DNA from 4 places in the Kitasatospora sp. NPDC059817 genome. Region 4 is predicted to be linked to each of the others. Evidence: riboswitches for the same ligand, from Rfam matches in the RefSeq annotation. Region 4 holds a riboswitch; each other region holds the start of a gene.
What was found. Region 4 has a riboswitch for cobalamin ahead of ACFV61_RS25380 (iron ABC transporter permease). Riboswitches for the same ligand answer to the same signal wherever they lie in the genome.

Region 1: it holds a riboswitch for cobalamin, as region 4 does, so the genes downstream of both, ACFV61_RS29000 (cobalamin biosynthesis protein) here and ACFV61_RS25380 (iron ABC transporter permease) in region 4, are expected to answer to the same signal.
Region 2: it holds a riboswitch for cobalamin, as region 4 does, so the genes downstream of both, ACFV61_RS13220 (ribonucleoside-diphosphate reductase subunit alpha) here and ACFV61_RS25380 (iron ABC transporter permease) in region 4, are expected to answer to the same signal.
Region 3: it holds a riboswitch for cobalamin, as region 4 does, so the genes downstream of both, ACFV61_RS04285 (HoxN/HupN/NixA family nickel/cobalt transporter) here and ACFV61_RS25380 (iron ABC transporter permease) in region 4, are expected to answer to the same signal.

Annotation. Positions count from the first base shown of each region.
Region 1 is NZ_JBHWIR010000183.1:1,967-5,533, forward strand. It holds gene ACFV61_RS28995 (alpha/beta hydrolase family protein) at 1-1,091, opposite strand, end outside; cobalamin riboswitch at 1,411-1,543, shown strand; gene ACFV61_RS29000 (cobalamin biosynthesis protein) at 1,651-2,619, shown strand; gene ACFV61_RS29005 (cobyric acid synthase) at 2,616-3,567, shown strand, end outside.
Region 2 is NZ_JBHWIR010000049.1:2,074-5,640, forward strand. It holds gene ACFV61_RS13220 (ribonucleoside-diphosphate reductase subunit alpha) at 1-1,452, opposite strand, end outside; cobalamin riboswitch at 1,620-1,762, opposite strand; gene ACFV61_RS13225 (hypothetical protein) at 2,184-3,233, shown strand; gene ACFV61_RS13230 (glycoside hydrolase family 26 protein) at 3,374-3,567, shown strand, end outside.
Region 3 is NZ_JBHWIR010000011.1:68,470-72,036, reverse strand. It holds partial or broken gene ACFV61_RS04300 (AAA family ATPase) at 1-93, shown strand, start outside; gene ACFV61_RS04295 (Fpg/Nei family DNA glycosylase) at 174-983, shown strand; gene ACFV61_RS04290 (metalloregulator ArsR/SmtB family transcription factor) at 1,036-1,419, opposite strand; cobalamin riboswitch at 1,501-1,715, shown strand; gene ACFV61_RS04285 (HoxN/HupN/NixA family nickel/cobalt transporter) at 1,745-2,857, shown strand; gene ACFV61_RS04280 (hypothetical protein) at 3,391-3,567, shown strand, end outside.
Region 4 is NZ_JBHWIR010000135.1:17,334-20,900, forward strand. It holds gene ACFV61_RS25375 (ABC transporter ATP-binding protein) at 1-582, opposite strand, end outside; gene ACFV61_RS25380 (iron ABC transporter permease) at 582-1,664, opposite strand; cobalamin riboswitch at 1,754-1,893, opposite strand; gene sodN (superoxide dismutase, Ni) at 1,982-2,377, opposite strand; gene sodX (nickel-type superoxide dismutase maturation protease) at 2,673-3,035, shown strand; gene ACFV61_RS25395 (CGNR zinc finger domain-containing protein) at 3,058-3,567, opposite strand, start outside.

The sequences.
Region 1 (3,567 bases), on a different contig from region 4:
CGGCGGAGGAGTTCGGTGTAGTGGGTGGGGGCCGAGTTCCAGAGGGTGGCGTGGTCGGCGCCCGGGAAAGGCCGGAGGCTGACCACGCCGGGGCGGGCGGCGGCGAGGCGCTCGGCGGCGCGGAACGGGGCGACCTGATCGTCGGGGCTGTGCAGGAGGAGGGTGGGGACACGCAGGTCGGCGCCCTCGGCGATGCGGCTGAAGTCGGCGAGGTCGACGCCGGTACGGCCCTCGGCCGCGAGGGCGCCGAGCTCGGCGGCGGCGCCGGTGTAGCCGGCCCGGGCGGCGCCGCGGCGGGCGGTGGCGGGCAGGTCGAGGACCGGCGAGTCCAGGACGAGGCCGCTGATGGCATGGGCCCAGGCGGAGCGGGAGGCCGTCTGGAGGGCCATGGTGGCGCCGAGGGACCAGCCGTACAGGATGACCCGGCCGGCGCCGCTGTCGAGGGCGAGCCGGACCGCCGACTCGACGTCGCGCCACTCGGTCTCGCCGAAGTGGCCGAGCCCGTCCGGCGAGGCGGGGGCGCCCTGGTCGCCCCGGTAGGTGACGGCGAGGGCGGGCAGGGCGAGGCGGTCGAGGACGGGGAGGACCGGGAGGGTCTGCTGCCGGTCGGCGCCGGGGCCGTGGACGAGGATCACCCAGGTGCCGCGTTTGCCGTCGAGGCGCCAGGCGGGGAGGGCGCCGAGTTCGCCGTCGGCGGCGGTGTCGGTGAAGGGGAGGCCGAGCGCCTCCGTGGGGTCGCCGAGGTGGACGCGGGGGGTGAAGCGGACCTCGGTGCCGGGAGTGAGGGTGCCCCGGTCGGCGCGGACGAGGCGGCGGGTGACACCGTTCTCGTCGCTGTGCAGGACGTCCTCGACGACGGCGTGGCCGTGGTCGTCCCACTCCACGGCCCAGCGGCCGGGGCGCAGGCTCTCGGGGCGGCGGTTGAAGGTGATCCGGCCCGCGGCGAGGCTCCGCACCAGGACGGGGCCCGACTCCCGGACGGCGCTCGCCGGGTGGACCAGCCGTTCGGAGGCCCGACGGCCGATCACCAGGACGGCGGCCCCGGCGCCGACGACGGCGGCCGCCACGACGGCCGCGGTTCCCCAACGCATATCGCTCCCCGCTCTGCTGGTCTTGGCTGCTCTTGGACCGGACGGTGTCCGGGCGGTGTCCGGGCGCTGCTCGGACGGTGTTCGGGCACCAGTTCACCGGGGGGCCGCGCGGGCGGCCACCGGGCTGGGCCGTCCGGGGTACGGCGGGGCGTCGGGCGGGGCGGGGCGTCAGGCGGGCGGGGCGTCGGGCGGGGCGGGCCTCGGGCGGGCGAGAACGGCACCGGCGACAGGGCTCCGAGGTGTGACCAACCCCTCCGTGACCTCGGTTGACTCCCGGTTCGGCCGCGTGATGGGATCCTGGGGCCAAACGGAGGCATGCAGAGGAAGCCGGTGCGAGTCCGGCGCGGTCCCGCCACTGTCACCGGGGAGCACGCTCGGAACATTGCCACGGCGGACCGTCAGAAGCCGCTGGAAGGCCCGGGGGTGCGTCCGACCCGGAAGCCAGGAGACTCTCGCCCCCGGTACGTCGATCCAGGGCGCGGACCCTGAGTGAGGACACGCACGCGATGCAGGCTGCCCCGACCCGCCGGACCCGACGCGGCCTTCCGCCGAACCCGCCGTGCGCCCGCTGACCCGCGCCGCCGCGTTCGCGCTCGGCGCCGCCGCGGGCTTCGCCGCGGACGCCCGCTTCGCCGACCCCCGGCGCGGCCACCCGGTGGCCGTCTTCGGCGGCGCGGCGACCCGGCTGGAGCGGCGGGTGTGGCAGGACGACCGGGTGGCCGGCGCCGGGTACACGGCGCTGTGCGTGGGCGCGGTCGCGGCCGGCGCGGTGGCCCTGGACCGTACGGTGGGCCGGCGTCCGCTGGGCCGGGCCGCGCTGGCGGCCGCCGCGACCTGGACGGTGCTGGGCGGCACCTCGCTGACCCGGGAGGCGCGCACCATCGGCCGGTCGCTGGCCACGGGTGACCTGGCGGCCGCGCGGGAACGGCTGCCGCACCTGTGCGGGCGGGATCCGAGCGCGCTGGACGGGCCGCAGATCGCCCGCGCGGTGGTCGAGTCGGTCGCCGAGAACACTGCGGACGCCGTGGTGAACGCGCTGGTCTGGGGCACGCTGGCGGGCACGCCGGGGCTGCTGGCGTTCCGCGCGGTGAACACGCTGGACGCGATGGTCGGCCACCGCTCGCCGCGGTACGCCCGGTTCGGCTGGGCCTCGGCCCGGCTCGACGACGTGGCGGGCTGGCCGGGCGCCCGGCTGACGGCGCTGCTCACGGTGGCCGCCGCGCCGCAGCCGAAAACGGCCTGGCGGGTCTGGCGGCGGGACGGTTCGGCGCACCCGAGCCCGAACGCGGGCCAGGCGGAGGCGGCCTTCGCGGGCGCGGTGGGCGTCCGGCTGGGCGGGACCCTCCAGTACGGGGAGCGGGTGGAGCACCGGCCGGTGCTGGGCGCGGAGTTGCGCCCGGTGACGGCGGACGACATCGAGCGGGCCTGCGTGCTCTCCCGGCGGGTGGGCGCGCTGGCCCTGGGTACGACGGTCGCGGGGCACGTCGCGCTGCGCTTGCTGACGACACGGTGGAGGGGAAGGGCATGAGCAACGCACTGCTGGTCGCCGGGACGACCTCGGACGCGGGCAAGAGCGTGGTGACCGCGGGCATCTGCCGCTGGCTGGCCCGGCAGGGGGTGCGGGTCGCGCCGTTCAAGGCGCAGAACATGTCGCTGAACTCCTTCGTCACCGCCGACGGCGCCGAGATCGGCCGGGCGCAGGCGATGCAGGCGCAGGCGGCCCGGGTGGAGCCGGAGGCGGCGATGAACCCGGTGCTGCTGAAGCCGGGCGCGGACGGCCGCAGCCAGGTGGTGCTGCTGGGCCGGCCGGTCGCCGAGGTGGGCGCGCTGGACTACCGCGAGCGCAAGCCCGTCCTGCTGGAACGGTCGCTGGAGTGCCTGGCGGATCTGCGCCGCCGCTACGAGGTGGTGGTCTGCGAGGGCGCCGGTTCGCCCGCCGAGATCAACCTGCGGGACCGGGACATCGCCAACATGGGCCTGGCGACGGCCGCCGGGCTGCCGGTGGTGGTGGTCGGGGACATCGACCGCGGCGGCGTCTTCGCGGCGATGTACGGGACGCTGGCGCTGCTGTCGGCGCAGGACCAGCGGCACGTGGCGGGCTGGTTCGTCAACAAGTTCCGCGGCGACGCGCGGCTGCTGGCGCCCGGCCTGGACATGCTGCACGGGCTGACCGGCCGTCCGGTGCTCGGCACCCTGCCGATGCTGCCGGGCCTGTGGCTGGACGCCGAGGACTCGCTGGACCTGTCCACGGTGGTGGACCGGGTCGACGGCCGCGGCCCGCTCGGGGCGGACGTACTGCGGGTGGCCGTGGTGCGCTTCCCCCGGCTGTCGAACTTCACCGACCTGGACGCCCTGGCGCAGGAGCCCGGCGTGCTGGTGCGCTGGGTGACCCGGCCGGAGGAACTGGCCGACGCCGACCTGGTGGTGCTGCCCGGCACCCGGGCCACCGTGGCCGACCTGGCCTGGCTGCGCGAAC
Region 2 (3,567 bases), on a different contig from region 4:
GCGCTCCCAGTCCATGGCGCCGAGCAGGTCGTCGACGGAGGCCCCGGGGGCGACGTGGGCGCCGAGGTTGACCGAGCCGAGGTTGCAGACGGCGGTCTCGGAGTCGTCCGTGACCTCCAGGATCTCGGTGCACAGGTTCGAGGAGTGCACCGTGCGGCCGGGCAGCGCGGTCTGGTTGGCGGCGCGGTTGGAGGCGTCCTTGAAGGTCATCCAGCCGTTGCCGGTCTGCGCCAGGGTGCGCATCATCCGGGCGTACAGGGTCTGCGCGGGGATGGTGCGCACGGCCTTGCCGGCCAGCTCGGCCTTGCGGTAGGCCTCGTCGAAGTCGGAGCCCCACAGGTCGACGAGCTCGGGCACGTCGGCGGGGGAGAACAACGACCAGTCCTCGTTGGCGTTGACCCGGCGCATGAACTCGTCCGGGATCCAGTGCGCCAGGTTGAGGTTGTGGGTGCGCCGCGCCTCCTCGCCGGTGTTGTCGCGGAGCTCCAGGAACTCCTCGATGTCGGCGTGCCAGGTCTCCAGGTAGACGCAGGCCGCGCCCTTGCGGCGGCCGCCCTGGTTGACGGCGGCGACCGAGGAGTCGAGGGTGCGCAGGAACGGGACGATGCCGTTGGACTTGCCGTTGGTGCCGCGGATCAGGCTGCCGCGCGAGCGGATGCGCGAGTAGGACAGGCCGATGCCGCCGGCGTGCTTGGACAGCCGGGCGATCTGCGCGTAGCGGTTGTAGATCGAGTCCAGGTTGTCCAGCGGGGAGTCGAGCAGGTAGCAGCTCGACATCTGCGGGTGCCGGGTGCCGGAGTTGAACAGGGTCGGCGAGGAGGTCAGGTACTCCAGCCGGCTCATCAGGCCGTACAGCTCGGCGACCTCGCGCACGGACTGCTCGCTGTCGCCGACCGCCAGGCCGCAGGCGACGCGGAGCAGGAAGTGCTGCGGGGTCTCGATGACCTTGCGGGTGATCGGGTGGCGCAGCAGGTAGCGGGACTGCACGGTGCGCAGGCCGAAGTACTCGAAGCGGTCGTCGCCGTGCGCGTCGATCAAGGCGTCCAGGGCGGCGGCGTGCTTGGCGACGAAGGCGGCGGTGGTGTCACCGATCAGGCCCTCGTCGTGGCCGACGGCGATCGAGGCGGCGAAGGAGCGCGAGCCCTGGCTGTTCGCCTCGTCGACGATCTCCAGGGCGAGCAGCCGGGCGGCCAGCTTCGAGTACTGGGGGTCCTCGGCGATCATCGACGCGGCGGCGTCCACGGCCAGCCCGCGCAGCTCGGCGAAGTCCGAGCCGGCGTGGCGGCCGCGCAGCGCGGCGGCGGCGACATGGCCGGGGTCCACCTGGGGGAGATCGACGCTGCGGTCGGTGAGCAGCCGAAGGAGCGCGCCGCCGGGGTCGGAGACCGTCGGGTCGGTGGGGGCGGGGCCGGTGCCCGGGGCGGGCAGGGTGGCTGAGGCAGCGGTGGTCAAGGCGCTCTCTCCTGGCGGCGATCGGCGGCGGTGATCGGGGGGTACCGGGCCGTTCGGGGCAGGGGAGCACGGCACGTACGCAGAAAGCGTCGCGCGACAGTGGCGTCCCCGGCCCGCCCGCGAGGCCCGGAAGGTAGTTCTCGTGCTGGCGCGGCCTCTGCGGGAGGGCCCGTGCGCACACCGTCGGCAGGTACTCGGACTCGCGGTGCGGCTGCTGGAGCCGCCCGCTCACCGCTGCGGGGCAGTCCCGGATTCGCACCGGGTTCCCCTGCATCGACAGCAGGATTGAGCATACATCTTGTGGTGTCTCTCTGATGCGACCCCACATGTAGTATGGCGCGGTGTGTCGGCGCGATAACCGGGGGTGCTGGGAGGGGGCGGGTCGTGGCCTTGGGGCGCCTCGGATCCGGGCTCCCGGGGCCCTGGTTCCGGGCTCCGGCGTCCTGGTTTCGATACGGAACGGTCACCGGGCGGACCGGCTGGCGGGGGCATGCCCTACGATCTGGGCGCATGAGCGAGCGAAGCGCCGAGGGGCGCGTTTCGCGAAGCGATCATCGAGCGAAGCGAGGGGGCGCGTGAGCGACGGAACTGGCGCACCCGGGCAGGGTCAGCAGGGAACGCCTCCCACCGGGCCGGGGGACGCGCACGGTCAGCAGCCGCCGGTGGTGCCCGGTCCGGTGTTGCCGCCGAGCGGGGGCTTCGGGCCGCCGCCGGCCTCGTACGGACCTCCGGTGCCGCCCGCGCAGCCGGTGGCGCAGCCCGGTCCGCCGGGGCAGCCTCCGCTGCCGCAGCCGGGCCAACCGGGGCAGCAGCTGCCGCCGCAGTGGCAGCCGAACCCCCAGCCGAACCCCCAGCCGAACCCCCAGCCGCATCCCCAAGCGCACCCGCAGGCGCACCCGCAGGCGCACCCGCAGCCGTACCCGCAGCCCCAGGCGCCGCAGCGCGCCGAGCCGAACTGGCAGGCGCTGGCGGACCGCAACGCGGCGGACGACAAGCGCCGCCGCCGGTTGCGGGCCCTCGGCGTGGCGGTCGCGGTCGTCCTGGTCGGCGGCCTGGTCGCGGGCGGGACGGTGCTGCTGACGAAGGGCGACGGCGACAAGCCGACCGCCGGGCCGACCGCCTCGGCCTCCAACCGGCCGTCCTCCGCCGCGCCGAGTGCCGCACCGAGTGCCGCCCAGAGTGCCGCGCCAAGTGCCGCCGGCACCCCGGGCGGCGCGCCGGACGACCCGTCGAAGCCGATCTGGGAGGCCGCCACCGACCCGGCACCACAGGACGCGGGGGCGCTGTTCTCCGCACTCCAGGTGACGGTCAACGGCGCCACCTGGAACCGGACCTTCGTCTCGCTGGACTCGCCCTGCTGGGACGGGAACTCGACGACCGGCGGGCTCGGCAAGGTCCTCGGTGACCAGGGCTGCCAGAAGGTGCTCCGGGCGACCTACGTCTCCGGCGACAGCGCGGTGACCGTCGGCGTCGCGGTCTTCGACCACAAGATCCAGGCCGAGACCTCGATGAAGAGTTACACCGGCCACCTCAAGGGCGCCGTCGCGCCGGGCGCGCCGCCCTTCTGCGCCACGCCGGGCTGCACCAACACGCACAACACCCTGGGCCGGTACGCCTACTTCACGGTCGAGGGCTCGGCGAAGGGCGGCGACACCGCTGACGCCGCCGCCACCGCGGCGGCCGCCGGCTTCGGCGAGCACGTGAAGGGCCAGCTGCTCCAGCGCGCCAAGGCCGCGTCCGCGGCCGCGCCGGGTGCGCCGGGAGCCGCCGCGGCCGGCTGATCCGCCGTGACACCCCGGCCCCGGCGGGTTCGCTCGCCGGGGCCGGGGGAGTGTGGCAGGCTCTCGGGGCAGTCATTCGCACGAGTGTTCCGGTTGTGTCCGCCTGGGCCGGTGCCGGCGAGCAACCGGAGGAGCGGTCCGTGGCCCTGCCCAGAGCCCTGCGCGGCAAGCCCGCCGTCCTGGCCGCGGCCGGGGTCGTGGTGGCCGCGGGCGCCGTGGCGCTGTTGCAGCGCGACGGCCGGGCCGACGGCGAACAGCCCGCCCGCGTCCCGGTGGCGGTCGGTTTCTCCGGCCGTACCCTGCCGCCGGAGGTCGGCCGGGACCTGCTCGCCCG
Region 3 (3,567 bases), on a different contig from region 4:
ATCATCGACAACTCGTACCTGGACGTGGCCGGCACCGCCGCCGAGCTGGACCGCGTCATCCTGGCCCGGCTGATGGGCATGCCGGTCCGCTGACCTGCGACGATCCGGCGCTGTCGGTGCCGACTGCGATGATGTGCGGGTCCTGTCGAACCACCCCGGGGGAGCTGACGCCCGTGCCGGAAGGCCACATCATCCACCGCCTCGCCGCCGAGAACCGGAAGGCCTTCGGCGGCCGCCCGGTCGAGGTGTCCAGCCCGCAGGGCCGGTTCGCCGACGAGGCCAAGGCCATCGACGGGCAGCTGCTCACCGCGGCCGAAGCCGTCGGCAAGCACCTGTTCCTCGGCTTCGAGGAGGGCGGCTGGGTGCACGTCCACCTCGGCCTCTACGGCGGCTTCGCCTTCGGCACCGGGCCCGCGCCCGAGCCGGTCGGCCTGGTCCGGCTGCGGCTGGCCAACGACGACGGCTACGCCGACCTGCGCGGCCCCAACACCTGCGCGCTGGTCACCGGCGCGGAGAAGGCCGCCGTCGCCGCCCGGCTGGGCCCCGACCCGCTGCGCGCCGACGCCGATCCGCAGGCCGCCTGGCGCCGGATATCGGCGAGCCGGACGACCGTCGCCGCGCTGCTGATGGACCAGAAGGTGCTGGCCGGGGTGGGCAACGTCTACCGGGCCGAGGTGCTGTTCCGCCACGGGATCAACCCGTACCGCGCCGGCCGCGACCTCACCCGGGGCGAGTGGGACGCGATCTGGGCCGACCTGGTCGCCCTGATGCACGAGGGCGTCGGCGCGGGCCGGATCGACACCGTCCGGCCCGAGCACACCCCCGAGGCGATGGGCCGCCCGCCGCGCGTCGACGACCACGGCGGCGAGGTGTACGTCTACCGGCGGGCCGCGATGCCCTGCCTGGTCTGCGGCACCGACGTCCGGGCGGAGCAGCACGCCGCGCGCAACCTCTTCTGGTGCCCCACCTGCCAGGCGGCCTGACCGGGTCCGCGGTTGCTCCGGCCGGGCCCCGGCGTGTCCTCCGGGGGGCCGGTCAGCCGACGGCCGCGGTGGGCTCGTGGTGTTCGGCGGCGGCGCACGCGTCGAGGAGGGGGCGCATGGCCTCGTCCACGAGCCGGTAGCGCACGACTCTCCCGTCCTTGTCCCCGGTGACCACGCCCGCGGTGCGGAGCAGCCGCAGGGCCTGGGACACGGCGGGGTCGCGCATGCCGGTGGCGACGGCGAGGTCGGAGACGGCGAGCGGGCCGGCCCGGTGGAGGGCGAGCAGGAGGGCGAGCCGCCCGGGGTCGGCGAGCAGGGAGAACCGCTCGGCCCAGGTGCGGACGTGCGCGGGGTCGCCGATCGCGGCGATGGCCTCGCAGACCCGGTGTCCGTCGATGGTGCGGTGGCCCGCGCGGTCGGCCGGTACGAGATGCATGCGCACATTGTTGCAGGAGGGGGCCTGTGATCCTGGACACCTGCGCAGGTGCGCAGCCTTGCAAGGGTGGGTCCTGGCCCCTACGGTGTTCCCCGCCGTGGTGCTCGGGAAGACCGGTGACGGATCCTCAGGGGTCCCAGTCCGGAGCGGCCCTCGCCACTGTGATCGGGCCATCGTGATCGTCGACGATGGAGAGACGTCCGTACCCACGACGCCACTGGGAGCCTCGCGCACCTGGGAAGGCGGGTACGGGACCCCCGTAAGCCAGGAGACCGGCCACGGCATCTCACGAAGTGTTTCCACGAGGTGCTGGAGCGTGACCCGAATGACCCTGCCCGAAACCGCCGCCGCCGAGGCGCCGGCGACACCGTCCGTGCTGCCCACGTTCCGCTGGAAGCGCGAGGACACCGTCCGCACGGCCGGGCTGATGGGGGTGATCCTGGCCATGCACGTGGTGGCGTTCGGGACGCTCATCTTCCTGGTCGCGCCCCACAACTACGCGGTCGGCACCCAGGTCTTCGGCGTGGGCCTGGGGATCACCGCGTACACCCTCGGCATGCGGCACGCCTTCGACGCCGACCACATCGCGGTGATCGACAACACCACCCGCAAGCTGATGGCGGACGGCAAGCGGCCGGTCTCGGTCGGCTTCTGGTTCGCCCTCGGGCACTCCTCGATGGTGGTGCTGATGGCCGCCCTGGTGGCGGGCGGCGCGCAGCTGGCCAGCACGCTGATGGACGACGACTCGACCACCCACAAGTGGCTCGGGATGGTCGGCACGACGGCCTCCGGCGTGTTCCTCTACCTGATCGGCGCGCTCAATCTGGCCGCGCTGCTCGGTATCCTCAAGGTGTTCCGGGCGATGCGGGCCGGGTCGTACGACGAGGCGCAGCTGGAGGAGCACCTCAACTCGCGCGGCTTCATGGCCCGGGTGCTGAACCGGGCGACCCGCTCGATCACCCGGCCCGGGCAGATGTTCCCGGTGGGCATGGTGCTGGGGCTGGGCTTCGACACCGCGACCGAGGTCACCCTGATGGTGATGGCCGGGTCGGGCGCGGCGGCCGGGCTGCCCTGGTACGCGATCGTCTGCCTGCCGCTGCTGTTCGCGGCCGGGATGAGCCTGTTCGACACCCTGGACGGGACGTTCATGAACTTCGCGTACCAGTGGGCCTTCGCCAACCCGGTCCGGAAGGTCTACTACAACCTGACGATCACCGGGCTGTCGATCGCGGTGGCCTTCGTCATCGGCACCATCGAGCTGGTCGGCGTGCTGCACGAGAAGCTCGATCTGACCGACCCGGTCACCGGCTGGATCGCGGGCATCTCGCTGGACAACGTCGGCTACGCGATCGCCGGGCTGTTCGTGGTGGTCTGGGCCGCGGCGATCGCCTACTGGAAGCTGGCGCGGGTGGAGAAGCGCTGGGCGGCCGCCGAGTAGTGACGGCTGCGAGCAGCGACGGCTGCGAGCAGCGACGGGGGGGCCCCCCCGCGCCCCCGGGGGGGCGCCGGCCCCACGTGCGTGTCCGGCCCGATCGGACGTGGCGTCAGCGCCGCCCGAGCCCGCCCGACGCGGCGTCAGTGCCACCCACGCCCGCCCGACGGCGCGTCAGCACCATCCGAGCCGCCCGACGTGGCGTCAGCGCCTTCCCGGGCCTGCCCGACGCGGCGTCAGCATCGTCCCGGACCCGCCCGACGCGGCGTCAGCGCCTTCGGGACGGACCGACACGCCGTCAGCACAGGACCGACTCGGCCCGGACCGCCGCGAATCCTTTTCACCCGTCTCACTGGGGCACCCGGGTGAACCGGGCCGGGACTCCACTCGAATCGAGCACAGTCCGTACCCAAGTCGCCACTCTCCGGTGGCGGCGGACGTCGCGGTGGTTGACGGTGAATCAGACGCAGTTCCCACGAATTCCCTTGTCCGGCGCCGTGCCGGCGATCGCGGGCCTGTGTATCGGAAGGATCAACCTCATGCGTTCTGCACGCACTCTGCTCGCCGGGGCGGCTGTCGCCGCCGTTCTCACCGTCGGCACCCCCATGGCCTTCGCCGACGGCTCCGCCGACCAGGCGAAGAGCCTCACCTCGCAGGACCAGTCCGACCGCGGCGACGAGCACGGTCGCGGCGACGACCGTGGCGACGAGCACGGC
Region 4 (3,567 bases):
GTCGTGCAGCGCGGTGAGCACCGTCGGGCCGGCCTCCCGGACCAGCGCCAGCACGTCCAACTGGTGGGCGATGTCCAGGTGGTTGGTGGGCTCGTCCAGCACCAGCAGCCGGGGCTCCTGGACCAGCGCGCGGGCGATCAGCACCCGCTGCTTCTCGCCGCCGGACAGGCTCAGGAAGCCCCGCCCGGCCAACTGCTCGGCGCCGACCTTGCGCAGCGCCTCGGTGCAGCGGGCGTGGTCGTCCGCGCCCGGGCCGCCCAGGCCGCGCCGGTGCGGCAGCCGGCCCATGGCGACCACCTCGGCCACCGTGAAGTCGAACTCGGCGGAGTGCTCCTGGGGGAGTGCGGCCACCCGCCGGGCGGCCTCGCGCGCGGTCAGCGCGTGCAGGTCCGTGCCGTCCAGCAGGACGGCCCCGGCGGCCGGCCGCAGCGCCCGGTAGACGCAGCGCAGCAGCGTCGACTTGCCGCTGCCGTTCGGTCCGATCAGTCCGACCACCTGCCCGGCGGCGGCGTCCAGGGCGACGTCGTGGACCAGCCGGGCACCGGCCAGCTCGACCGAGACGGAGTCCAGGGCGAGATCCATCAGCGGCCTCCGAAGGAATAGCCGCGACGGCGCATCAGCAGCAGGAAACAGGGCACCCCGAGCACTGCGGTGACCACCCCGACCGGCAGTTCGGCGGGCGCCAGCAGGGTGCGCGAGACGATGTCCACCCAGACCAGCAGCAGCGCCCCGGCGAGCGGCGCGACCAGCAGCACCCGGCGGTGCCCGGCGCCGACCAGCATCCGGGCCAGGTGCGGCACCATCAGCCCGACGAAGCCGATCGCCCCGCTGACGGCCACCACCGTGCCGGTGACGGCGGCGGTCACCACGAACAGCTCGCGGCGCAGCCGGTCCGGGTCCACGCCCAGCGAGGCGGCCGTCTCGTCGCCCATGGCGAGCGCGTCCAGCCGGCCGGCGGCGCAGGCCAGGTACGCCAGGCCGGCCAGCACGGTGGCGGCGGCGATCGGCACCGAGCCCCAGGTGGCGCCGCCGAGGCTGCCGAGCAGCCACATCATGGCGTCCCGGGCGGCCTCGCCGCGGGCGGCCGCGAAGACCATCAGCGCGGTGACGGCGGAGAAGCCGTAGGAGAGCGCGGTGCCGGTGAGCACCAGCCGCAGCGGGGTGAGCCCGTAGGCCGTCCGCGCCGCGAGGTAGACCAGCACCATGGCGACCAGCGCGGAGCCGAACGCGGAGGCCGAGATCGCCCACACCCCGAGCGAGGCGAAGGCGCCGAGCAGCAGCACCGCGTTGGCGCCGACGGCCGCGCCGGAGGAGATGCCGAGTACGAACGGGTCGGCCAGCGCGTTGCGCACCAGGGCCTGGACGGCGACCCCGGTGGCGGCCAGCCCGGCGCCGACCACGGCGGCCAGCACGGCGCGCGGCAGCCGGATCTCCCAGACGATCGCGTAGGCGGCGGCCTCCTCCGCCTCCAGCCGTCCGCCCGTCAGCCCGGCGGCCAGCAGCCGCAGGACGCGGGGCAGGCCGATCCCGGAGGCGCCCAGCGCCACGCCGCAGAGCAGCGAGAGCAGCAGGGCGGCGGCCAGGCCGACGGCGAGCGGGAGGGCGGGTATTCGGCGGGCGGGCGGGCTCGTTGCGCCACTGCCCGCGGCTGCGGTGCTGCTCACGGTGCGCCTTGCCTCGGGCCGCGGGTGCGCGGGGGCGGCACCGGTCGGGCGCGGGCCCGGGCGCCATCCCCTCGCAGTCCACGGCGAGTTGTCGGGAGTTCAGCGGCCGGGGGCGATCGGGCTGGCACGGCCCCGAAGGCCGTGCTCACCGTTGCGGGTCAGCGCCGGATTCACACCGGACTTCCCCCTCGGACGCCCTGGCAGCATAACAGCCACTCAGGCTAGGCAACCCTTACCTGACTCGGATGGGGCGTGAACGCATGACCGCCCCCGTCCGGGCTCGCGGACGGGGGCGGTCGGGTGGCGACGCGTCAGGCTCAGGCCTGCTTGGTCTCCCAGAAGATCTTGTCGACCTCGGCGATCAGGTCCAGCAGGGCCTGGCCGGTGGCGGGGTCGGTGGACGCCTTGGCGGCCGAGGCGGCCTTCAGGGTGTCGTTGATCAGCTGGTGCAGCTGCGGGTACTTCTCGAAGTGCGGGGCCTTGAAGTAGTCGCTCCACAGCACCGAGATGTGGTGCTTGACGGCCTCGGCACGCTGCTCCTTGATGATCAGGGCGCGGGTGCGGAAAGCCGGGTCCTCGTTGGCCTGGTACTTCTCCTGGGTGCCCTTGACCGACTCGGCCTCGATCCGGGCCTGCGCCGGGTCGTACACGCCGCAGGGCAGGTCACAGTGGGCGTGGGCGGTGGCGCGCGGTGCAAACAGACGAGAGAACATGGGAGTCCTTCCTTAGATCGTCTTCCCGCGCCCGAGATTACCCTTCCGCCCCCGGGGTTTCGCGATCGGGCGGTGGGCCTAGGGCAAAAGGCGGACCCGGAACCGGGGTAATCCGGACATCGAACGGATCGAACGGGGTGACGGTCCGTACGGCAGACTGGGACCGGGCGGTCCGGGAGGAGGAGTCGTGGCGCGGAGCACGGAACCGGCGGGCACGGAACCGGCGGGCACGGAACCCCGGGGGCGGGGCGGCGGCGCGGTGCCGTTCGGGCTGGTCGACGTGGCGGGCCCGTCGATGGTCCCGACCCTGCGCGAGGGCGACCAGTTGCTGGTGCGCTACGGCGCGCCGATCCGGCCCGGCGCGGTGGTGCTCTTCCGGCACCCCTTCCAGCAGGACCTGCTGGTGGTGAAGCGGGCCGCCGAGCGGCGTCCGAGGGGCTGGTGGCTGCTGTCCGACAACCGGCCGGTGGACAGCGACAGCCGAAGCTACGGCCCGGTCCCGGACGAACTGGTGCTCGGCCGGGTGCTGCTGAGGCTGCGCCCGCGCCCGGCCTGGCTGGCGCCGGGGCGGCGGCTGGAGCGGCTGCTGCTGAGCACCCGGCTGGCCCGGGTGCCGGGCCTGGCCCGCCGCCTGGGCGTCTGGGCGGAGCAGCTCTGACCCCCTGGGCCCTGCCGGGGACCTAGCCGGCGGCGCCGAGTGCCGCGGCCTCGGCCTCCTGGCGCTTGCGGGCCCGGTACGCGGCGACGTTGGCGCGGGTCGCGCAGCGGTCCGAGCAGTAGCGGCGGGAGCGGTTGGTCGAGGTGTCCAGGTAGGCGTTGCGGCAGGGCGCGGCCTGGCAGATGCCGAGCCGGTCGGCGCCCAGCTCGGTCAGGTGGACGGCCAGGCCCATGCAGGCGACCGCGCTGAAGTGCGCGGTGGCGGTCGGCGAGTTGTCGGCCAGGTGCAGGTGCCAGCGCGGCCGGCCGGCGTCGTCCAGGTAGTCGTGCCCGGAGACCAGCGGGCTGACCGGGTACTCCATCAGCAGGCTGTTCAGCAGGTCGACGCCCCGGATCTCGTCGCCCTCGGCGGCGGCCTCGAAGACCCCGCGCAGCCTGGTCCGCACCGCCCGCAGCCGGGGCAGGTCGGACTCGTCGGCCTGTGCGGCGGCCCGCGAGGAGTCGGAGAACAGGCCGCGCACCGCGTCCACGGA